Regions from separate parts of the Lysinibacillus fusiformis genome, predicted to be linked through region 3. Evidence: predicted binding sites of a transcription regulator. Region 3 holds the regulator's gene; each other region holds the start of a gene.

Region 1 (7,976 bases), 1.3 Mb from region 3:
TAACATTTTATTAGCTGGAACCTTTTCGATGGGTGTTAAGACATTTAATACTTCCTTCGCTGTCGCTTCATGAGACATAATGACATCGAAATCCTTACGAAATTCATGGTCCCTTACAATTAAATCGAGTGCATCACTAATTCCTTCTTTCGCGAGATCTTCTCCTAAAACAACCACTTGAAGATGGGCAAAATAAGGCTTTCGTGCAGCAAGGGTCGTCATTTTTCGAATGGCCTCAAAGATGGTTTCGCCTCTAGAATGATAGCTAACAACAGGAGAGCGTTGAGTGGAAGCTTGTCGCACTGAAACTTCACTAGGATCGACAATTTGAACCGTAATTTCATATTCTTCGTCTATTTTGTCAATGCCCAGTGCTACGACAATGGCTAGTTCATTTAATTCACGCTTACTCCAGCAACCACTTAACAGTAAAGTGAGGATACATAGTAAGCAAATCCATTTTATTTTTGCCATATTCCATTCCTCATTTATCCAGTAGTTATTTCCTTCCTTTTACATTGACATAGTTATGGCCTCTAACAATATTTTTTTGATTGACTAAACGAGGTCGTGTAAGTAACTTTCTACGCGGAAACAGCACAAAGGCATCCTTCTGATCCTGTAATATTAACGGTGCAAAAGGGCTTAAATAAGGTACACCAAATGATCGAATGCTACATAAATGAAGAATAATGACCATAATGCCAAACATGACACCAAATAAACCAAACATAGCAGCTAAAATCATTAATGGAAAACGTAGCACACGAATGGTATTCGATAAGCCATAAGCAGGGAATAGGAAGCTACAAATCGCCGTTAAGGCCACAATAATGACCATTACAGCCGAAACAACGCCTGCATCAACTGCTGCCTGACCAATAACTAATGTCCCTACAATGGACACAGCTGGCCCGATTGTTCTAGGCATCCGTAGCCCAGCTTCCCTTAGTACCTCAAAGGCAATCTCCATAATAAGGGCTTCGACAACAGCAGGGAAGGGTACACCTTCTCTTTGCGATGCAATACTAATCAACATAGGTGTTGGTAGCATTTCTTGGTGAAAGGTGGTAATTGCAACATACAAAGAAGGTGCTACTAATGCTAGACTGATACCAAAAAAACGCAAGATACGTACAAGTGAGCTAATCATCCAATGCTGATAATAATCTTCTGCTGATTGTAAAAAGGATGTAAATAACGCTGGTACAACTAAAACAAAAGGTGTGCCATCAACGAGAATCGCCACTTTGCCATCTAATAATTCACCTGCGATGACATCAGGACGTTCGGAGTTGTAGACGGTTGGAAACATAGAATTTTTTGAATCCTGAATAAAATCCTCAATATAGCCGCTTTCCAGTATACCGTCGATATTAATGCGGTCTAATCGAGCTAATACCTCTGCGACAATTTTGTCGCTGGCGATGCCATTTATATACATCACCGCAACGTCTGTTTGTGTCACATCACCGATAACGCGTGACTTTATCCAGAGATTCGGACTTTTTATTTTGCGACGGATGAGCGCAGTATTTGTACGTATGGTTTCGGTAAAGGATTCCCTCGGTCCGCGAATAACAGATTCAGTCGATGGCTCTGTGACAGCTCGATCCTTGGCACTTCTGGTACTTGTCACAATCCCCTCAGCAAAACCGTCTAATAAAATAACCGTTTCACCATTGAGGATGGCATTATAGAGTGTTGTAAAATGCTCGATATTCGTCACATCGCCTACTGTTAGATAGGAATTCCGAACATATTGGTTAATCGTTGTTATCTCAATATCTTGTTCTTCTTCAATATTTGCCATCAGTTTATCGATAACAGAATCAGAAATAGTGGTTTTATCCGATAAGCCATCGATGGAAATAATAGCGAGGTTATGGGGAACCGCTTCTCCAATCGTAATTTCGCGTATGATAATATCATTACTATGCCCTAGTGACTGTTGAATGATTTTTATATTTTTAGATAGGGAAGTATACAACAAATCGTTCGTTGTATGGGATGGGGAGGTCTCGATATTGTTGGACATGGACATATGTTTTCCTCCTCAAATGGACGTTCATTATCATTAGAGTGGACAATTTTTTTGAGAGATAAACGAAAAGGGGATGAAAAATTAGCTAATTGCGGTTAAATCATGTACTGTGCAACATTCGTATGCGGGTTTTTCAAGTTGTCTCGAAAAATTGTTCTGTACTAAATAAAAAAAACAGTCTATCCTTTCATGGGCTGAAAGGATAGACTTGTTTTATGTACGATAGTCGTATTGTAATTCATCTTTACTTGTATCAACGTCAACATGTAAATTGTGATCGTTAAAGAACCAAAGATCTTTCTCGTCAATGTAATAGATGACGTCATCAATTACTGTCTGCACACCTATGGCAATGGGTTCCTCACGTGTCATGCCGAGTGAAAAGCCTTCATGAAACGGACTAGAGCCACCGTAGCGTGCATAAAAGCGAATTGTATCGCCAGGTTCAACTTCCATTTCATGTTTGAACCATTGTAGGGCTTCATCTGTCAATGCAATGTTCATTTCAAATGCTCCTCTCTTCCTACAGCCATTTTACCTTTGGTTCGGTGCCGTTTTTAATACGTGCAATATTGGCACGGTGGCGATAAACAATAAAGGTAAATAAAAAGGCTACCAAGATGCCTAATGCAAAGTCACCTGTAATAAAATAATAAACGATTGCATAAATAAGCGCTACTAAAGCGGCTATCATCGATGTTAAGCTAACGATTTTTGTGATTTTTAATGTCACAATAAAGGTAATAAATAGTAGGACAAAGAGAGGCCAAGAATAGCCTAATAATACACCCGCAGAAGTTGCCACGGCTTTCCCACCTCGGAAGTTGGCGAAGATCGGAAACATATGACCGATCACAGCGACAAGACCAAGTAATAAAGAATGAAGTGTACTGTCAGAGAAAACGGGAAGTGTCACGAGTAAGACAGCGGCTGTTCCTTTTAAGACATCCATCACCGTAACAACAATACCTGCCTTCTTCCCTAACGTTCGAAAAGTATTGGTCGCACCAAGATTACCGCTCCCGTGTTCACGAATATCGGTATTATAAAAAATTTTGCCTATCCATAATCCAGAAGGTATAGAGCCGATTAGATAAGCACATAAAATAATAAGTCCATTGATCATAGCTGGACTCCTTTCATTCATAGTCCATCACTTGGTACTAATAGTTTGTAACAAGTATTTTACACTTTTTCTTGCTAATCTACAATGATATGAAGGAGATTTCATAGGAAGCCTTGAATTCAATACAAAAGAGAATCTATTAGCGAGGGCTAGGCTTTTAGACAAAAGTTTGTAAGAAGTGAAAAAACCTTTTTAAAAATATAGGCAAAAAGGCAATTTTGTCAATCGCTCATTCCTTTGGTAGAATAGAAGTCTAACTTTATCCAGTTTCATCCCAAGGTACGTAATAGTGCTTCTATCTGCAAGCAACACAAATTTATTTTGCAACTATATAGGCTTCGATGCGTCCAATGTTGATGGAAGCTAGAAGCAGTCTGTCTTGCTTAAATACCAATTTTAAGCAACTGTTGAAGATGTTTACTATTTAGAAATATGATCAAAACTGTGAGCAAATTATTAAAATGATTGGACCTGTCGCTAGCTATTGACAGGAAATGCTATTATTATTAGGATGAGAACATAAATAGAACATGTGTTTGTTTTTGGAGGGGAATTTTTTTGACGAATAAACAGTCAACTAGCGTCTATAATGATGACGCTATACAAGTATTGGAAGGATTAGAAGCGGTGCGCAAACGACCTGGCATGTATATCGGTTCGACGGATGGCCGTGGACTTCATCACCTTGTGTATGAAATCGTAGATAATGCGGTGGATGAAGCACTGGCTGGCTTTGGATCTCATATTATTGTCACAATTCATAAAGATCAAAGTATGAGTGTGCGCGACTTTGGCCGTGGGATGCCAACCGGTATGCATAAAATGGGCAAACCGACACCAGAAATTATTTTTACGGTGTTACACGCTGGCGGTAAATTTGGTCAAGGTGGCTATAAAACAAGTGGTGGTTTACATGGTGTTGGTTCTTCTGTTGTGAATGCGCTCTCAACATTTTTAGAGGTGACGATTCATCGTGATGGCAAAAAGTATCGTCAGCGCTTTGAGCACGGGGGACAGCCTGTCACAACGCTTGAAAATATTGGTCAAACCAAGCAGACAGGAACACTTGTCCATTTCCTACCAGATGAAACGATCTTCTCTGTCACAAAATTCAATTATGATACGTTAGCAGAACGATTACGTGAATCAGCCTTTTTATTAAAGGGTTTAAAAATTGAATTAATCGATGAGCGCGAGGAAGGCAAAAATGATGTGTTCTTTTATGAGAATGGCATTGAAGCTTTCGTTGCGTATTTGAATGAGGAAAAAGATGTCCTTCATCCAGTGAAATATGTAGAAGGTATACAAGATGATATCGAAGTAGAGTTCGCTTTCCAGTATAACGATGGTTATTCGGAAACGATCTTATCATTTGTTAATAATGTTCGTACACGTGATGGTGGTACACATGAAACGGGTGCAAAAGCAGCATTGACACGTGTCTTTAATGAATATGCAAGAAAAATTGGCTTGTTAAAGGACAAGGATAAAAACCTTGAGGGGACAGATATTCGTGAGGGCTTAGCGGCCATTGTGTCTGTTCGTATCCCAGAGCACTTACTACAATTTGAAGGTCAAACAAAGGGCAAGCTTGGTACAAGTGAGGCTCGTTCTGCAGTGGATAGTGTGGTGTCTGAGCAAATTTTGTATGTGCTAGAGGAAAATGCGGAGTTATCGGCTTCCCTTGTTCGTAAAGCGATTCGTGCGCAGCAAGTACGTGAAGCGGCTCGTAAAGCACGTGAGGATGCACGAAATGGGAAGAAAAACAAAAAGGGTAGTACGATTCTATCAGGAAAATTAACGCCAGCTCAGTCACGCAATGCGTCAAAAAATGAGCTGTATTTAGTCGAGGGTGATTCTGCAGGAGGTTCTGCCAAACAAGGCCGTGATCGTACATTCCAAGCGATTCTGCCATTGCGTGGGAAAGTAATCAACACAGAAAAAGCCAAGCTACAGGACATTATGAAAAACGAAGAAATTTCAACGATTATCCATGCGATTGGGGCAGGTGTTGGAACGGATTTTGCGGTGGAGGATTCCGCCTACGATAAAGTAGTGATTATGACCGATGCGGATACAGACGGGGCACATATTCAAGTCTTGCTATTAACATTCTTCTATCGTTATATGCGTCCACTAATTGAAGCAGGAAAAGTCTATATCGCGCTACCACCGCTTTATAAAGTCTCGAGGGGTACTGGGAAAAAAGAAGTCATTGAATATGCTTGGACAGAAAGTGATTTACAAAAGGCCATCAAAAAGGTTGGAAAGGGTTACATATTACAGCGCTATAAAGGTCTTGGTGAGATGAATGCAGACCAACTATGGGACACAACGATGAACCCTGAAACACGGACGTTGATTCGTGTCACAATCGAGGATGGTGCACGTGCAGAGAGACGTGTCACGACGTTAATGGGCGATAAGGTAGAACCACGTCGTAAGTGGATCGAAGCCAATGTAGACTTCGGTATGGAGGATGATTCTAACATTTTAGAGAATGAATTCATCCAACAAGAGGAGGACCAAGCATGAGTAGTACAGAAAAGTTTCAAGATTTACCGTTAGAAGAAGTGATGGGTGACCGTTTTGGTCGCTATAGTAAATATATTATTCAAGACCGCGCGTTGCCTGATGCACGTGACGGTCTTAAACCAGTACAGCGCCGTATTTTATATGCGATGTTTACAGAAGGCAATACAAACGATAAACCGTTCCGTAAATCCGCAAAAACAGTGGGTAACGTGATTGGTAACTATCATCCGCACGGCGATAGCTCTGTGTATGAGGCGATGGTCCGTATGAGTCAGGACTGGAAGGCGCGTCATATGCTCATTGAGATGCACGGGAACAATGGCTCGGTCGATGGTGATCCACCAGCTGCGATGCGTTATACAGAGGCGAGACTATCTGCTATTGCCGCTGAAATGCTACGAGATATTGGCAAGAAAACGGTCGAGTTTGTGCCAAACTTTGATGACCAGGATATGGAGCCAACCGTTTTACCAGCACGTTTTCCAAACCTATTAGTCAACGGCTCTACAGGGATTTCCGCTGGTTATGCGACGGATATTCCGCCACATGCCTTAGATGAAGTACTGGATGCTGTGTTGATGCGCTTAGACAAGCCTAATGTTAGTGTAGATGAATTGATGACGGTGATTAAAGGGCCAGATTTCCCAACTGGTGGTATCATTCAAGGTGTGGACGGCATCAAAAAGGCGTATGAAACAGGTCGTGGCAAAATCATTGTCCGTGCCCAAGCGGTTGTCGAACCAATCAAGGGTGGCAAAGAGCAAATTGTTATCACGGAGTTACCATACGATGTAAATAAAGCGAATCTTGTGAAAAAAATTGATGAGCAACGTGTAGATAAACGACTAGAAGGTATTGCGGAAATTCGAGATGAATCAGACCGTACAGGCTTACGTGTCGTGATTGAGCTGAAAAAGGATGTACCAGGGCAAGGAATTTTACAGTACTTGTTTAAAACAACGGATTTACAGGTAGCTTATAATTTTAATATGATTGCCATCCACAATCGTCGCCCAACGATGATGACATTGCCATTATTGCTGGATGCGTATATCGCCCATCAAAAAGAAGTAGTGACAAACCGCTCCATTTACGATTTACAAAAGGCAAAGGACCGTTCTCATATTGTAGAAGGCTTAATTAAAGCCCTTTCCATTTTAGATGAAGTAATTGCGACGATTCGTTCTTCTAATGATAAGAAGGATGCAAAGCTTAATTTACAAGCGAAGTTTGATTTTACAGAGGTACAAGCAGAGGCCATTGTAAGCCTACAATTATACCGTTTAACGAATACGGATATTACAGAGCTTCGTCAGGAACAGGACGAGTTAAATAAGTTAATTGCGAAGCTAGAGGGCATTCTACAAAGTGAAGCCAAGCTAGTACGTGTTATTAAACAAGAGTTGCTAGACATTAAGAAACGCTTTACAGAGCCACGTCGCTCGAAGATTGAGCAGGAAATTGAAGAAATTAAAATTACATTGGATGTCCTTGTGCCAAGTGAAGAGGTTGTCGTGACAGTGACGAAGGACGGTTATATTAAACGTACATCGACACGTTCTCATGCCGCTTCAAATGGGCAAGATTTTGCCATGAAGGATTCGGATTATTTATTGTATGAAGCAAACTTAAATACACAGCACCATCTATTGCTGTTCACAAATCGTGGCAATTATATTTATCAACCTGTTCATGAGCTTCCTGACATACGCTGGAAGGACCTGGGCCAGCATATTTCCAGTATTGTCCCAACAGGGGAAGATGAATCGATTATTGCGGTCTATGGCTTTGAAACATTTGAACAGCCAAATACGTATGTCTTCACAGCCACAAAAGATGGTCAAATTAAGCGCTCACCACTCGCAGACTATGCGGTAACACGTTATTCAAAGCCAATTAAAACGATGAACGTCAAGGCTGGTGATGCGATGATCTATGCATCGTTTGTGACGGATGATGTAGAACTGATGCTAACAACGGATACAGCCTATGCGATTCGTTTCCCGATGGAGGAACTACCCGTTACAGGTGTGAAAACAGGCGGTGTGAAAGGGATCACGCTAAAAGATGGAGAAGCCTTAGTTGGTGTCAATGTGCTACAGCCTGATGTTACACAATATGTAGTGATTGTGACACAGCGTGGAGCCGTGAAGAAAATGAATGTCGCTGAAGTTGAAGTAGCAAGTCGTGCAAAACGTGGACTAAAAGTATTAACAGAGTTAAAAGCAAATCCTCACCGAATTGTAGCAGTTATACAAGCGACAGACGAGG
Region 2 (7,976 bases), 560 kb from region 3:
ATCTAAGTTATGCTCAATAACTAATACCGAATCACCGTTTTCAACAAGACGCTGTAACACGACAAGTAATCGAGCAATATCATCGGCATGTAATCCTGTCGTTGGTTCATCCAAAATATAGAACGATTTACCTGTGGAACGTCGATGTAATTCAGAGGCTAGTTTTACACGCTGCGCCTCACCGCCCGATAAGGTTGTTGCTGGTTGTCCTAATTTCATATAGCCCAAGCCCACATCGACAATCGTTTGTAGTTTACGTTGAATCTTTGGAATATTTTCAAAGAACACTACTGCATTTTCAATCGTCATATCGAGAATATCAGCAATACTCTTATCTTTATACTTCACTTCAAGTGTTTCACGGTTATAACGTTTGCCGTGACATACTTCACATGGTACATAAACATCTGGAAGGAAATGCATTTCAATCTTAATAATGCCATCCCCACGACATGCTTCACAGCGACCACCCTTGACATTAAAGCTAAAGCGTCCTTTTTTATAGCCTCGTACCTTGGCTTCATTTGTTGCCGCAAAAACATCACGAATATCATCAAAAACACCTGTATATGTTGCTGGGTTTGAACGAGGTGTACGCCCAATTGGTGATTGGTCAATATCGATTACTTTTTCAAGCTCATCAATGCCCCTCACTTCTTTATGCTCGCCAGGCTTGACCTTTGAACGATTCAGCTTCTGTGCCAATGATTTATATAAAATTTCATTAATCAATGTAGATTTCCCTGAGCCAGACACCCCTGTCACTGCAACAAATAAGCCAAGTGGAACATCTACTTTGACATTACGTAAATTATTTTCCTTAGCACCTTTAATGGAGAGCTTTCGCCCATTTGGTTGGCGTCTTTCAATTGGCAATGGAATAAACTTTCTACCGCTTAAATATTGTCCTGTTAAGGATTTTTCATTATTCATAACTTCCTGTGGTGTACCGGCTGCCACAATTTGACCGCCATGGACACCTGCTCCAGGTCCTACATCGATAAGATAATCGGCAGCAAGCATTGTATCTTCATCGTGCTCTACGACAATCAACGTATTCCCAATATCACGCATATTTTGTAACGTGCTAATCAGACGATCATTATCCCGTTGATGCAAACCAATCGAAGGCTCATCTAAAATATAAAGGACCCCCGTTAATCGTGAACCAATTTGCGTAGCAAGACGAATACGTTGCGCTTCCCCACCAGATAATGTACCTGCTGCACGACTCAATGTTAAATAGTCTAAACCAACATTAACAAGGAAGCCCAATCGTTCTTCAATTTCTCGTAAAACCAATCGTGCTATTTGCATATCCTTTTCAGTGAGATCAAGCTCTTTGAAGAATGTGTCCGCTTCCTGAATCGAATATTGTGTAATCTCACCAATATGCTTATCGGCTACTTTCACTGCTAACGTTTCAGGCTTTAAACGATAACCTTTACATGAAGGACAAGCTTGCTGTGCCATGTATTTTTCCATTTGCTCACGAACATAATCGGATGTTGTCTCTTTAAAACGTCGCTCAACATTGCGCACAACACCTTCAAATTCAATCATTTGATCTCGCACATTACCAAATTCATTTTCATAATGGAAATGTATTTTGTCTTTCCCAGAGCCATATAAAACCTTATCCATCTTTTCCTTTGGCAAATCCTTCACAGGCACATCCATTGGGATATCATAATGATCACATACAGCTTTCAGTAATTGTGGGTAATACTGAGAGCTAGTTGGTTCCCACGGTGCAATGGCATGCTCTAATAAGGAACGATCCCAATCAGGCACCACTAAATCTAAATCCACCTCTTGCGTTGAACCTAAGCCATCACAGCTTGGACAAGCACCGAATGGACTATTAAATGAAAACATACGAGGCTCTAACTCACCTATAGAAAATCCACATAATGGGCAGGCATGATGCTCACTAAATAGTAACTCTTCATGTTCCATCACATCGACAAGTACACGTCCATCTGCCAAACGTAAAGCCGTTTCTAAAGAATCACTCAGACGAGCAGCAATCCCTTCCTTCATGACAACACGGTCCACCACTACTTCGATTGAATGCTTTTTATTTTTATCAAGTTCGATAGCATCATCTAAATCACGTAATTCCCCATCAATTCGGACACGAACAAAACCTTGTTTTTTTAAATCTTCTAGCAATTTAACATGGGTTCCCTTACGTCCAGAAACCATTGGTGCAAGAAGTTGCATTTTTGTTCTCTCTGGATAAGTTAATAAACGATCCACCATTTGCTCAATCGTTTGGGAAGTGATTTCTATGCCATGATTTGGACAAATCGGTTTACCAATGCGTGCATAAAGTAAACGTAAGTAGTCATAGATCTCCGTTACCGTACCTACAGTAGATCGTGGGTTACGACTTGTCGTTTTTTGGTCAATGGAAATAGCAGGCGATAAACCTTCTATGGCATCAACATCTGGCTTATCCATTTGCCCAAGAAATTGGCGGGCATAGGCGGAAAGGGACTCAACGTAACGACGTTGGCCCTCCGCGTAAATTGTGTCAAATGCTAGAGAAGACTTTCCTGAGCCTGATAAACCTGTTAATACAACTAATTGGTCACGTGGAATTGTGACATTGATATTTTTTAAATTATGAGCACGTGCGCCTTGCACGACAATTTCAGTATTTTTCACAAGTCATTCACCCTTCTACCTTCAATTCAAATATTGTATCTCGCAACTCAGCCGCACGTTCAAAATCAAGCGCTTTTGCTGCTTCCTTCATTTCTACTTCTAGGGAAGCCAAGAGCTGTTCTCTTTCCGCCTTTGTGAGCTTTTTGCCTTTTGTTGCCTTTGTTACATAGGATTCCTCTTCTTCTGCTACTTGTGTTGCACGAATCACATCTGGGATTTTCTTAATGATCGTTTGTGGTGTTATGCCATGCTCCTCGTTATAAGCCATTTGTAACGCACGGCGACGTTTCGTTTCATCAATCGCCTTTTTCATCGAGTCTGTTACATGATCTGCATACATAATGACATGACCATTCGCATTACGAGCAGCACGACCAATCGTTTGAATCAATGAACGCTCTGAACGTAAAAAACCTTCTTTATCAGCATCTAAAATCGCAACAAGGGACACCTCAGGAATATCAAGACCTTCACGCAATAGATTAATACCAATTAGTACGTCATACGTTCCTTTTCGTAGTTCACGGATAATCTCTATACGTTCTAGTGTTTTAATTTCAGAATGTAAGTATTCGACTTTTAAGCCCATTTCCTTCAAGTAGGCCGATAAATCCTCGGACATTTTCTTCGTTAACGTTGTCACTAAAACCCGTTCATTTTGTGCAATCCGATCTTGAATTTCATCAATTAAATTATCGATTTGCCCTTCAATAGGTCGCACCTCAATTAACGGATCCAATAATCCAGTAGGTCGAATAATTTGCTCAACCATTTCGGGTGTGTGCTCCAGCTCATAAGGACCTGGTGTGGCTGATACATAAATGGCTTGATGCACTCTTTTTTCGTATTCTTCAAAACGTAGTGGACGGTTATCAAGTGCTGATGGCAAACGGAAACCATGTTCTACGAGTACACCTTTACGTGCTTGGTCACCATTGTACATGCCACGAACCTGAGGCAGTGTGACGTGACTTTCATCGACTACAAGCAAAAAGTCATCTGGGAAATAATCTAGCAATGTATAGGGAGTGGCACCTGCTCCACGCAATGTTAAATGACGTGAATAGTTTTCAATCCCTGAGCAAAAGCCCATTTCACGCATCATTTCTAAATCATAACGTGTACGTTGTTCTAAACGCTGTGCCTCTAGTAATTTATCTTCTGATCGTAATAAGGCAAGTCGTTCCTCTAATTCTTTTTCAATGTTTTCAATTGCTTTACGCATTTTTTCTTCTCGTGTAACGAAGTGGGATGCTGGGAAAATAGCAACATGTTCTCGATCCGATAAAATTTCTCCCGTAAGTGCATCTACCTCACGAATGCGATCAATTTCATCACCGAAAAATTCCACGCGAATACAATGCTCATCACGAGAGGCTGGGAAGATTTCTACTACATCTCCACGTACCCGAAATGTTCCGCGTGTAAAACTAATATCATTTCGCTCATACTGAACGTCTACAAGCTTACGCAGTAGCTGATTACGTTCTATTTCCATACCTGTGCGAATGGAAACAACCATTTCTCGATATTCTTCAGGGGAACCTAAACCATAAATGCAGGACACAGATGCAATAATAATGACATCCTCACGCTCAAATAATGCAGAAGTAGCAGAGTGACGCAGCTTATCAATTTCATCGTTAATGCTAGAATCTTTTTCTATATAGGTATCTGTCTGCGGTACATAAGCTTCTGGTTGGTAGTAATCATAGTAGCTGACAAAGTATTCAACGGCGTTATTTGGGAAGAACTCTTTAAATTCACTATATAACTGGCCAGCTAATGTTTTATTGTGTGCCATGATTAGTGTTGGTTTTTTAACCTGCTGGATGACATTAGAAATGGTAAACGTTTTACCTGTTCCCGTAGCACCAAGTAATGTTTGATGACGTTTGCCTGCATTCACACCCTCCACTAATTCCGCAATGGCCTGTGGCTGATCCCCATTAGGCTGATATGGCGCTTGTAAATCAAATGTTAGCACTCATGCCCCCGTCCTTTCCTTCCAATTTGTACATATATTTTAGCATAGCAATATTAAAATTTCGAACATTTAACGAACGAATGTTTGTAAAAATTTTTTTCATCTCTAAAATTTGTAATGAATAACCATACGGCCAATTTAACTTGTCACTCTTATAATAGCCGTTTTAACAGGTTTTCAAGCTTCATGAGGTTCCTTATTTAGGAGTGACGGTTATTACTTTTGGAGCGGCTTTCACTCTTTTAGGAGCGGAGTCCTGTGCTTTTGGAGCGGTTATCGTGCAGTTACGAGCGGGGGGCGTCACTTTTAGAGCGGTTATCTCACCTTTATGAGCGGGATCCGTCTCTTTCGGAGCGACTCATTCCTTTTTATGAGCGGGGATCCATGCCTTTGGAGCGACTCTCTCTCTTTTTGGAGCGGGGCACATACCTTTAGAGCGGCTCTCTCTCTTTTTGGAGCGGGAACCTTCACTTTCGGAGCGACTCTCACTTTTTTATGAGCAGAGTCTCAAACTGTTCGAATGAAAACAAACACTCTTCACATCCCCCACAACTATTTTCAAAGTCAAAAAAATCCCGCTCTCCAATAGATGTGGAGAGCGGGTTCGTCAATATGATTCATCTTCTGTTTGCTGTAAGGAAATTAGTTCGGATGCGTATTGATAAAATGCGTTTTCATCTTTTTCATCGAGTGCTCTATCTATCAGAACCATGAGCTGCTCTTGCCGATGCATACGCTGGATACGATTTAAAAATAAATCTAAATAAATCTCGTTTAATAATTTCTCTGCCTCATCAACTTTTTTTGACTGACCAACGGCTTTTAGAAAATCTGTATACGAATAATATTTATCCAACGATCTCACCTCGATCCTTTTCTAAATTATATGAAAATTGAAATTAAAAAGCAATGCTTACGAATCGAAAATATCTTGGATTAGCTCTAAATCACGTGACATTTAGAGCAAATTCTCTAAGCATTTCGTGCTTTTCTGAACGATTTTCAACTTTTTCATCTAATTTATGAAAGTCATTTTCTGTTCTACACTACCGTTATTACTAGAAAAAAGGAGGCACTCCCTATATGACAACTAATTTTGTAAATGGCTACTTAATTTCATTCAACACTTATTTACTGCAACCCATTCAGCATGATTCCAAAGTATTCACGCATGTGATTGATAAGCATAATGAGCTGATTGTTACGCGCAAACCGATGCATGTCCTTCGAAAATCCTGTATCTCATTAGGCTCCACCTATGAAGCCGCAAAACAATCGGCTAAGCGTTTCTTCGGCAATCAACACAAGTTACCAGTCGTCGTGGCCTTTGATTACGGTTATCCCTGTATTTTTTTACCAACTTATTCACCAAGCTCCATTCACAATATATGGATTGGGCTTCATGCAATTATCAATATTACACCTAGTGAAATGGGGTGTACTGTAACGTTAAAAAATAATAAACAAATTGAACTACCTATTCGATATGCATCCATTAGTAAACAATTTCTTAACGCATCTATGCTTTATAAATATTACATGAATGAACGAAAACAGCTTAGCCAAGATGCACCCTATCATCCGCCCTTTTAACAAAAAATTCCCCAAGAGCATCTCACTCTTGGGGAATCTGTGTATTAATTTATTTTTGAACGTAAATAAGCATTAATAAATGGATCTAAATCGCCATCCATCACTGCGCCCACATTACCTGTCTCTTCATTTGTACGATGATCCTTTACCATCGAGTATGGGTGGAAAACATACGAACGAATTTGAGAGCCCCAGCCTATTTCTTTTTGTTCACCACGTATTTCATCTAGCTGTGCCTGCTGTTTATCAAGCTCTAGTTGATATAGCTTCCCTTTTAACATCGTCATCGCTTTTTCACGGTTTTTAATCTGGGAACGCTCAGCTTGACATTGTACGACCGTACCAGTAGGGATATGCGTAATACGAACGGCAGAATCTGTCGTATTAATATGCTGACCACCCGCACCTGTTGCACGATACGTATCAATTTTTAAATCCTCTGTACGAATATCGATTTCAATATTGTCGTCGAACTCTGGCATAACATCGCAGGAAACGAAAGACGTATGACGGCGGCCAGACGAATCAAATGGAGAAATACGTACTAGACGATGGACACCCTTTTCTGCTTGTAAATAACCAAAAGCATTGTGACCTTTAATCGACAATGTTACAGATTTAATCCCAGCTTCATCTCCAGGCAGATAGTCTACCGTTTCCACTTTAAATCCGCGCTTTTCCGCCCATCGCGTATACATACGTAAAAGCATTGAACCCCAATCCTGTGATTCCGTACCACCAGCTCCAGGATGCAGCTCTAAAATGGCATTGTTTTGATCATATGGACCACTTAACAGCAGTTGCAGCTCAAAATCAGCTATTTTTTGTTGGAATTCGGCTAGTTCTTTGCCTAGCTCTTCCTGCAATTCTTCGTCTGATTCTTCACGTAAAAGCTCCAGTGTCATATCTAAATTTTCATGCGTTTCCACTAAATCTTTATATTCATTGGCAATGGCTTTTAGGCTATTGCCTTCATTGATAATCACCTGTGCACCTTGCTGATCATCCCAAAAGCCTGGCTCTAGCATCATTTCATCTAGCTCCTGAATACGTGCCTCTTTGTTTTCTAAGTCAAAGAGACCCCCTAAAGTCCACCAATTTTTTGGCTGTAGTGTCTAACACATTGCGTACATCTGCTAATTCAATCATCGTTAAATCCTCCGAACGTTAGTCATGGAGCTAACACTTCATTCACAAAGCCCCGTATCTTTTTATTATAACGTTTTTACAAAGGAAAACATACTATCTAGCAGATGTTTTATGGTATTAAGTCAACTATCTTGCGTCTCGTCCTCCACCATATTCTTGGCAAGACGTTGAAATACTTTCACACGATCATACTGAACAAGTAAATATTTTGTTCGTTTCTCTAGTCTATATTTTAATAAAAAAGCTCTTTGAATTCGAGACTCTAACGCATTAACACTGACATCCACAATAAATTCCTTGCCATTCATAAAAGTGACCTTTGTCCTCTTTTTATCCACAGCGTTATATTCATCAATATGATGGACAGCGAACCAAATACATTCGGGATGTAGAGGAGATCTACTAGGGAACCATAGAATATTACATCGTTCATCCACCACTATAGGATTTTTATTAAGCTTGCCTAGAATCATTTTCGAACCATCGAATGCTCCTCTTAAACTAGAACCAAAATAACGCAGATTAAAGTCCAATAATTTCGTGGGTGGTAGCGTAGATATATACTCATTATTTT
Region 3 (7,976 bases):
TTTCGCATACTGCTGAAATAGTTGATGCAATTGATTTAGCTGCTGAGGTAAAATTTGATGTCCAGGTCTATTTGCTGCTGTGATTTCAGAGGCAATAATAAATCCATGTAATGTATCGACAATACGATGTTCATAATACGCAAATTGCCCTCTCTCCACATGTTTAACGGATAGGCGCGCATCTTCATCGACAGGACTAAAATTGGTTGGATGAAATATCACTTTAGATAGGGCCGGCTTTAATGGTTTTTTTCCTTGTTTTTCGCGGAATTGATTGATTCGTTTTAAATCGTTCTCATTCTCTTCAACCATTTTTTTCACAAGGAGCCGTTGACGAAAACGTTTATTGGCATTGGCCTTTAACTCCGTTTCATCTGCAGCCCACGTTTTATTCGCAATAAATCCTTCCTGATGAATGGCCCACACTTGTTCATTAAACAACGCTAACCAAAATGGAGGTCCTTTCAGACGTTCCCATAAAAAACGAGAAATTGTACTATGATGAGGTACTTTTTCAAATAGATGAATCCCTAGAAACCAACGATACGTGGCATTTGATTGAACTTGTTTACACGTCAAACGGACAGATCGAAACCCTTCTAGACTTTGAATCAATAATATCTTCACCAAAATAATCGGATCTTTAGACGGACGCCCGGTAGGTGTATTTGAATAATAGCACATCAACTTTTTTAAAATCGATTGCCAATCAATTAATTGATCCAATTGCACTAACAGGTGGCTCTTATCATACATAGCTAAATAAGCCTCCCGATTTTTTTCGATGGTCTGTCTTGAAATAGTAAAGAACATAAAAATCCCTCCAACTCATTTCATAGAATTGAAAGGACTTTACCCGATTTTTCAAAAAAATTTCATTGACTAAATAGTTTATCAACAGAATGAGATTAGCAGGAATATTATTTTCCTGCTAATCTTTCTTGGTGCTCTTGGAAACGACGATGTACAGTCGCTTTACTTACCTCAAAGCCTAACCCTCGAAGCGTTATAGAAATTTCTTCAAAGGTAAATCCACGTTTGCGTAGCTTTACAATTTCATCTACAGGTAGATCTTTACGCTCCTGACCTTGCGGATTACCCCGGTTCGATAAATTATTTTCAGGACGATAACCGTTTTCTACAGCACGTCGCATACCACGGCGTATTTTAGCATTATGAATTCTACGCTGATATTCCTCGACAATCGCTAAAATTTCAAGCAGCATCGTGTCCATTTCATTTAATTGGACTGGGCCTGCATCACGCATAGAAAAAACATCAGTTGCTGATTTTTGTAATAAATGCAATACTGCCATCCTCGCATTGCCTCGTCCTAAACGAGTTTCATCTTGTACAAAAAGGGCATTAATGTCCTTATCTTTTATGAAATCAAGCATTTCTAGTAAGCCTTCACGTTCTACATCATAGCCACTATGCTGATCTTTAAACACGCCCTTCACCGCATAGCCTTGCTCTTTAGCATAGTGCAACAACTCTTCCTGCTGGCGCTCTAATGAGGAACTTTGTGTTTCTTTTTCAGTACTTACACGACAATAGACAACAGCCGACAGTTGATTATTTATCATTGTTCATTTCTCGCAATTTCGATAGTATTGATGGGACTGGCTTGATCACTCACTACAGGAATGACTAGAGATTTTCCTGCTACAATTTTAATATCCGCTAGTTCATTTTCAGTTTTTACAAGCTTTATCCAATCATCTGTACTCATTTTACCACGATATTGCTCCGCTAACGACCACAAGCTATCCCCATGTTCGATTTGGATTTCTGCGTAACTAACTTTTCCAGGATCAGTGATGTAAAGATATGCTGCAAATAGTAGACAAGCTCCTAATAAAATTGAGATATGTGTGTTTTTTTTAAACCATGTCATAATCATTACCCCTTTTAAGAATGTTTGTTCGGAATGTATGTTCTCATAATAAAGCGAACAAACGTTTTTGTCAAACACTTTTCGAACCTATGTTTGCATACATGTTCGCATTCTGTTATACTATCAAATAAGAAGAATGATATTAGAAAAAAGAGGTGAGCACTCATGAAAAAAGTTTCGAAAAGACAAGAGGACATTTTAGCTTTCATTAAGGAAGAGGTACGAGCTAAGGGATATCCGCCATCAGTACGTGAAATTGGTGAAGCAGTTGGCCTTGCTTCCAGTTCAACTGTTCATGGTCATTTAGCTCGATTAGAACAAAAGGGTTTTATTCGTCGAGATCCAACAAAGCCACGTGCAATTGAAATTTTAGAGCCTGAAGAATCCATCCAAAAGCAACAGGTGATTCATGTACCACTTGTCGGGAAGGTTACAGCTGGTTCTCCCATTACAGCTATTGAAAACATTGAAGAATACTTCCCATTACCCGATACGTACGGCACAAGTGAAGATCAATTGTTCATGCTAGAAATTATGGGGGAATCAATGATTGAAGCTGGGATTCTAGATGGGGATTTAGTCATTGTGAAACAAAAGGCAACAGCTAATAACGGGGATATTGTTGTAGCTATGACAGCTGAGGATGAAGCAACTGTAAAACGTTTCTTTAAAGAGAAAAACCATTTCCGTTTACAGCCTGAAAATTCATCTATGGAACCCATTATCGTCGATCAAGTTTCGATTTTAGGACAAGTTGTAGGTCTTTACCGTCGTGTACATTAATCATTAAAGTAGGTTTCGAGGATTATGTTCCTTCTTAGAGCATGTATCCTCTTTTTTACGCAAAAAAAGAATCCAATCATGTGTGGATTCTTTGTACAATGCCCCTTCTAAGCTTCCTTCTTAAATTTCAAGCTAGCTTCAACAAAGGCTGAAAATAGTCTTTGAGCACTCTCATCTCCTGCTATGGCCAGTTCCTCAGGATGCCACTGAACAGCCAAGCAAAATGGTAATTCCTCATGAACTACCGCTTCGATAATACCATCATTTGATTTTGCTGCTACTTTTAATTTTTCCGCTAAAACATTTACTGCTTGATGATGAAATGAATTCACTGCCAGTTTCTCTTGTTCTACTATAGTCGCTAATAAATTGTCAGCAATAACCTGTACAGAATGAGTAGATACAGCTCGACCTGATTGCTGCGTATGTTGGAGTAACTTGGTACTAAAATGGTCACTATCAATGTCCTGATATAAAGTACCACCTAATGCAACATTTAATATTTGAATCCCTCGACAAATACCGAAAATAGGCATTTTCCGTTGGAATGCAGCTTCAATTAAGGCTAATTCAACCGTATCTCGCGCTGGATGAATTTTTCCAAGCTTTAATGAAGGCTCGGCCCCGAACAGAAATGGATGCACATCATGGCCACCCGATAACATTAAACCATCTGTCATGGCTAAAATCTGTGCTGCCTCTTCTTCTACTCCAATCGGAATAATCAGTGGAATTCCACCTGCTTCAATAATGCTTTTGCTGTAAGCAGCATTTAATCGAGAGGATAAATCATCCTCCGCAAAGGCTGTAATACCAATAATCGGTTTCACTAGCTTCCCTCCACATTCTTGAAGATTGAACAATTACCAAAAGCCTAAATACCAATTGATTAATAGATCGCCATAGAAATAAACAATGACTGCGGCCAATGCAATAGAAGGCCCAAACGGAATGGGTGTTTTTCTCCCCTGTTTGTTCTTCGATAACACAGTAAATCCGACAATCATACCAATAACTGCAGCTAAAAACAGCGTTAACAGTGTATCAATTGTACCCAGAACGAGTCCAATTAAAAAGAATAATTTAATATCGCCTCCACCCATGCCACCGTTCGATAGCACAGCAATTATATATAATATGCCAAAACCAACAACAGCACCCACAAGAGAGTCCCACCAAGGTGTTAATGGTGACAGCACTCGTCCAATAGCAAGCAAGGGTAAAAAGAATAATAGCACCTTATCTGGAATCTGCATATAGGCCAAATCTGACACTACAATGATGACTAATAAGGAGATAAAAACGAACGCTACTATTACTTCTATGCTCCAGCCTAGCCGCCAATAAGCAAAGGCAAATAATACACCTGTCATTAATTCTATGACTGGGTAAACCCAAGAAATTTTGTTGCCACAACTCCGACATTTTCCTCCTAAAAATACATAGGACAATACTGGCACTAAATCAAGCGCCGTTAGTCGTCTCTGGCATTTCGTACAATGGGAAGGAGGGTGTACAATCGACTCCTTCTGCGGTATACGTAAGCCGACAACATTATAAAAAGAGCCAAAGACAAGTCCAAATAAAAAAATAAAGATCGTATAAGCCATTTCCAATTTTATGTCCTCCTAAACCAATAGGCGCCCATACAAATGAAGTATGGCGCGCCTATCAATAAAGTTTATTGTTGTTCTTCGTAATAGAACGTCGTCACTTGCACTGTTGCCTTTAACGTAAGATCTGCATCTTTCTCTAGCTGTTCCTGCTCACCAGGTAATTTAAATTCGATCTTATCGGTTTTCATCACGCGCTCTAATTGTTCAACCTCCTGTAAAAAGCTTTCAAGAGAATTAAAATCAAGCGCACCAACCTCTAAGATAAAAGTAATGAGCTTTAAATTAGCTGGTAAAGAGTCCTTTGAAAGAGATGCAATCGGTGTAGTGGTCTCCTTGTTCTCCTGATCACCATTGACCTCTGCTTCAGCCTGTTCTAACATATTGAGCTCATTCGATACATCTGAAGGTGTCACAGTGCCATTCTCACCTTGGACAGTTAAAGACTGTATACGAGTTCCTGTCACCTCTTCAATCTCAGCTAAATCGAGAATTATCTTTTCAACGGCTCTTGTTGCAGGTAGCTTTTGTCTTAGCGTTAATATATTAGTAGTAGGCTGTCCCTGCTCCTTGTCCAATTGAGCGAGTTGTTCTTTGACACTAGCTAATTCTTGCTGCACCTGCAATACATTACGCTCTTTTTCATTCACTTCATTTAATTTTGGTGATAGCAAATAATAATACAGCGCAAATAAAATAGCAGCTATCAGCGCAAGCAATAAGATGATGGATGAATTTTTACTACTTGTTAATTTATTCATGAGCGTCGTCCTCCAGCTAAATACATAAAGTCGATTGTCGCTGTAATAGACACTGAATAGCGCGGTACTTCTTTAAATTTTTGTTGGGGTGTTAATTCCCTTTGTTCCCCTAGTTCTATATCAAAGTTTGAGACCGTGTTTATTTGAGCGTCTGTAAAATAGCTACTCATTAAAAGTCGCTCCACATATTTTGATATATCTGTCATCGTTTCAAAATCCACTTCAATGTTTACCGTATTCTCCCCGAAAACGTAGCTACGTAAATACGAATGAGTTGGTAATAAAGTTCTCGTTTCATCAATCAACGGTGTTACAGGATAAGAAACACCTTGAATAAATGTCACAGATTCTTCCAACGAACCTTGGTCGACACTTTGTCTTGCATCTAACTCTTGCTGTAATTGATCAAGCTGTGTCGTTAATGCCTGTTCCTCTGCAGTCAATCGTGCTAAATCACTTTTTGACGTAAAAAATAAAAAAAGTAAATAAGCCACAATGAGTCCAACAATGACTATCACCAAGCTATAAAAAAGCTTTGGAGAGGTCGTTCTTTTTTCAAGTTGTGGTAAGAGGTTTATATCTGGAACCATTAATGAACCTCCTTCAAAGCTAAGCCAAGCAACGTTGAAAATTCTCGCTTAAAGCGAGGAAACAATTTCTCAATTTTTTTCCCATCGACAACCCTCAGTGGTGGTTCTAAATTAGAAGCTAATAAGTTTCCTATTGATTTCAATAATGGGTTATCCCCAAGCATGATAATTTCATCCACTGCTTTTTCACCTTTATGTAAAGAAAACTTAAAGAAATTCATCATTCGATCGATCTCCAAAACCTGATCCATCACGACCATTTGATAATTCTCAGCCTCGCCATTATAGATAAATTGATAGTTAAACTCATTCTCTTTCTTCCCCTGCCATTGCGTCATATCCACTTCAATCGATTGATAGCGCAAAAACTCCACTTGGCCATTGGAAAAAATACTGATAGAGAGCTCATTAATCGACCATTCCGCAATTAAATACGTTTTATTAGGCATTAATAATGACATGTGCTCTAATAAACGTATATTGCATAGCGCACGAATATCGGCAGCTTCCGGTTCTAATGAAACATCTAGCAGCATCCCTACCATTTTCGTAATCTCTTCTGAGGGCGCAGCAAATAAAATGGCCTTACCATCCTCGGCATCTGCATCATAAACATCAATTAAAGGGTCTTGAAATGGTAAGTGAATGGAATGCCCCAATTCCATTTCAGCATATCCTCGTAATTCCTGAGGTTTGACATCTTTAGGGTGCTCAAAGTTTTTTAATAAAACCGTCGTATCAGGTACAAACATACGGACAGCCTGTTTTTTCCCTGTCCATTTCATCACTTGCTCTTTAATAATCTCAAAAAGAGCTACCTCATCGACGATTGTCCCATTTTCAACGATTCCAGCTGTTAAAGGGTATTCATAGCCTTGCCACTGATTAGGCTCTGGTCCTTTCGCCACAATCGCACGCAGCACATAATCCTTCAGTTCAATCGAAACATGCGACTTTCTTTTTCTCTTAAACATGTGAAAAGACCTCCTTACCCTATTCAGTATAAATGATTTTTTCAATTAGTCATCCATTTCCCAGCCAGAAACGCAAGAAAATTTGCGTTTCTGAGTGGGTGGGGAGGACTGATTACTGCGTTGGATCTTTAGGATTTCCTCCAACCGGTTTTTCTCCTGCATTTGATAATTTTTCATTTAGTTCTGATTCAGTTACTTCTGTTTTATCTAATTTGAGATCAGTTTTCATATCATTAAACCTAGGATACTCAATTGTCCATGTATCATTAGCAAAAGTAACTGAAGTGCCTGCTAAATTAATTCCATCTACAAACGGATCTAATGCTGTTTCTCCACATGTACCATTGTTGTCACATGCCCCATCAATATAAGCAATCTTCGCCCCTGAAAGAATATTTGACGCTTCTGCAAGAATCGCACGGTCCTTCGACTTATCAATAATATTACCAATTGCCGGTACTGCGATTGCTGCGATAATTGCTAGGATAACAATTACAGCTAATAGTTCAACTAATGTTAAACCTTTCTCATTTTTCAATAGTTTTTTATTTTTCCATTTTTTAAACATAGAGAATTCCTCCTTAAAAGTTTTATATGAAGTGTGTATACACGAACTTCTGAACATTATGGCGAAGCTGCACAATCTCGCCCAATACATTTGCCACCAGTTCCCTTGCTGCCCTTGCGAATATCGTCTGCAATATGCTGTAAGGTGGCATTATCAAAATTAATATATTTTCCACTGCTGTAATAAATTGCATGAGCACTAAAGTAATAGACCCCATTCATAAATTGGACATTAGCATATTGATTTTCTTTATCTGCCTCTAATATTTTACCTGCACTATCTAAATAACCCTCGGATACTAATTTTCTCACTTTGACCTCTTGCCATGGATCGGCACTTGGATGCTCCATAAAATAAAACTGTGCGGCATGAATGACATTGATAGCATCTGCCTTTAATGCCTTATAACGTGAATTATCAATGACATTACCTATAGCAGGAACTGCAATGGCAGCAACGATAGCTAGAATAACAATGACTGCCAAAAGCTCGACTAATGTCAAACCCTTTTCGTTCTTTAGCCTATTTCCCATGTCCAGTCTCTCCTTTAATACTTAAACGTGAAGATACCTACTTTCCGCTTCTTTTGTTAGCAAATCTAAGTAGATATTTTCCATTAAGCGGAACAAACGGGCATCCATATAAATATTACATATTTTCATATAGTTGGAACATTGGTAAGAATATAGCCGCTACAATGACTCCTACAACTAAGGCCAATACCACAATCATTAAAGGCTCGATAAGTGACTTCATTGTATCGACGGCACGATTTACCTCTTCTTCATAA

Evidence for each region. Region 3 encodes LexA, which represses DNA repair genes until DNA is damaged. Its sites were predicted from a motif close to CGAACATATGTTCG; they were not measured.
Region 1: parE (DNA topoisomerase IV subunit B) is a predicted target of LexA. The motif match lies at 3,696-3,709, and genes of this name have one in related genera.
Region 2: uvrB (excinuclease ABC subunit UvrB) is a predicted target of LexA. The motif match lies at 4,734-4,747, and genes of this name have one in related genera.

What each region holds. Positions count from the first base shown of each region.
Region 1 is NZ_CP070490.1:4,447,512-4,455,487, reverse strand. Features, by position in the region: gene JTI58_RS21910 (Ger(x)C family spore germination protein) at 1-474, opposite strand, end outside; gene JTI58_RS21905 (spore germination protein) at 500-2,044, opposite strand; gene JTI58_RS21900 (HesB/YadR/YfhF family protein) at 2,258-2,548, opposite strand; gene plsY (glycerol-3-phosphate 1-O-acyltransferase PlsY) at 2,568-3,170, opposite strand; gene parE (DNA topoisomerase IV subunit B) at 3,729-5,705, shown strand; gene parC (DNA topoisomerase IV subunit A) at 5,702-7,976, shown strand, end outside.
Region 2 is NZ_CP070490.1:2,573,440-2,581,415, reverse strand. Features, by position in the region: gene uvrA (excinuclease ABC subunit UvrA) at 1-2,673, opposite strand, end outside; gene uvrB (excinuclease ABC subunit UvrB) at 2,681-4,660, opposite strand; gene JTI58_RS12560 (IDEAL domain-containing protein) at 5,268-5,516, opposite strand; gene JTI58_RS12555 (competence protein ComK) at 5,744-6,253, shown strand; one part of gene prfB (peptide chain release factor 2) at 6,298-7,326, opposite strand; one part of gene prfB (peptide chain release factor 2) at 7,328-7,402, opposite strand; gene JTI58_RS12545 (competence protein ComK) at 7,525-7,976, opposite strand, start outside.
Region 3 is NZ_CP070490.1:3,132,758-3,140,733, reverse strand. Features, by position in the region: gene JTI58_RS15245 (transposase) at 1-813, opposite strand, end outside; gene JTI58_RS15240 (YneB family resolvase-like protein) at 921-1,586, opposite strand; gene yneA (cell division suppressor protein YneA) at 1,583-1,897, opposite strand; gene lexA (transcriptional repressor LexA) at 2,063-2,680, shown strand; gene JTI58_RS15225 (gamma-glutamyl-gamma-aminobutyrate hydrolase family protein) at 2,788-3,510, opposite strand; gene JTI58_RS15220 (prepilin peptidase) at 3,544-4,296, opposite strand; gene JTI58_RS15215 (hypothetical protein) at 4,362-5,054, opposite strand; gene JTI58_RS15210 (PilN domain-containing protein) at 5,051-5,644, opposite strand; gene pilM (type IV pilus biogenesis protein PilM) at 5,644-6,618, opposite strand; gene JTI58_RS15200 (prepilin-type N-terminal cleavage/methylation domain-containing protein) at 6,731-7,186, opposite strand; gene JTI58_RS15195 (prepilin-type N-terminal cleavage/methylation domain-containing protein) at 7,243-7,719, opposite strand; gene JTI58_RS15190 (type II secretion system F family protein) at 7,835-7,976, opposite strand, start outside.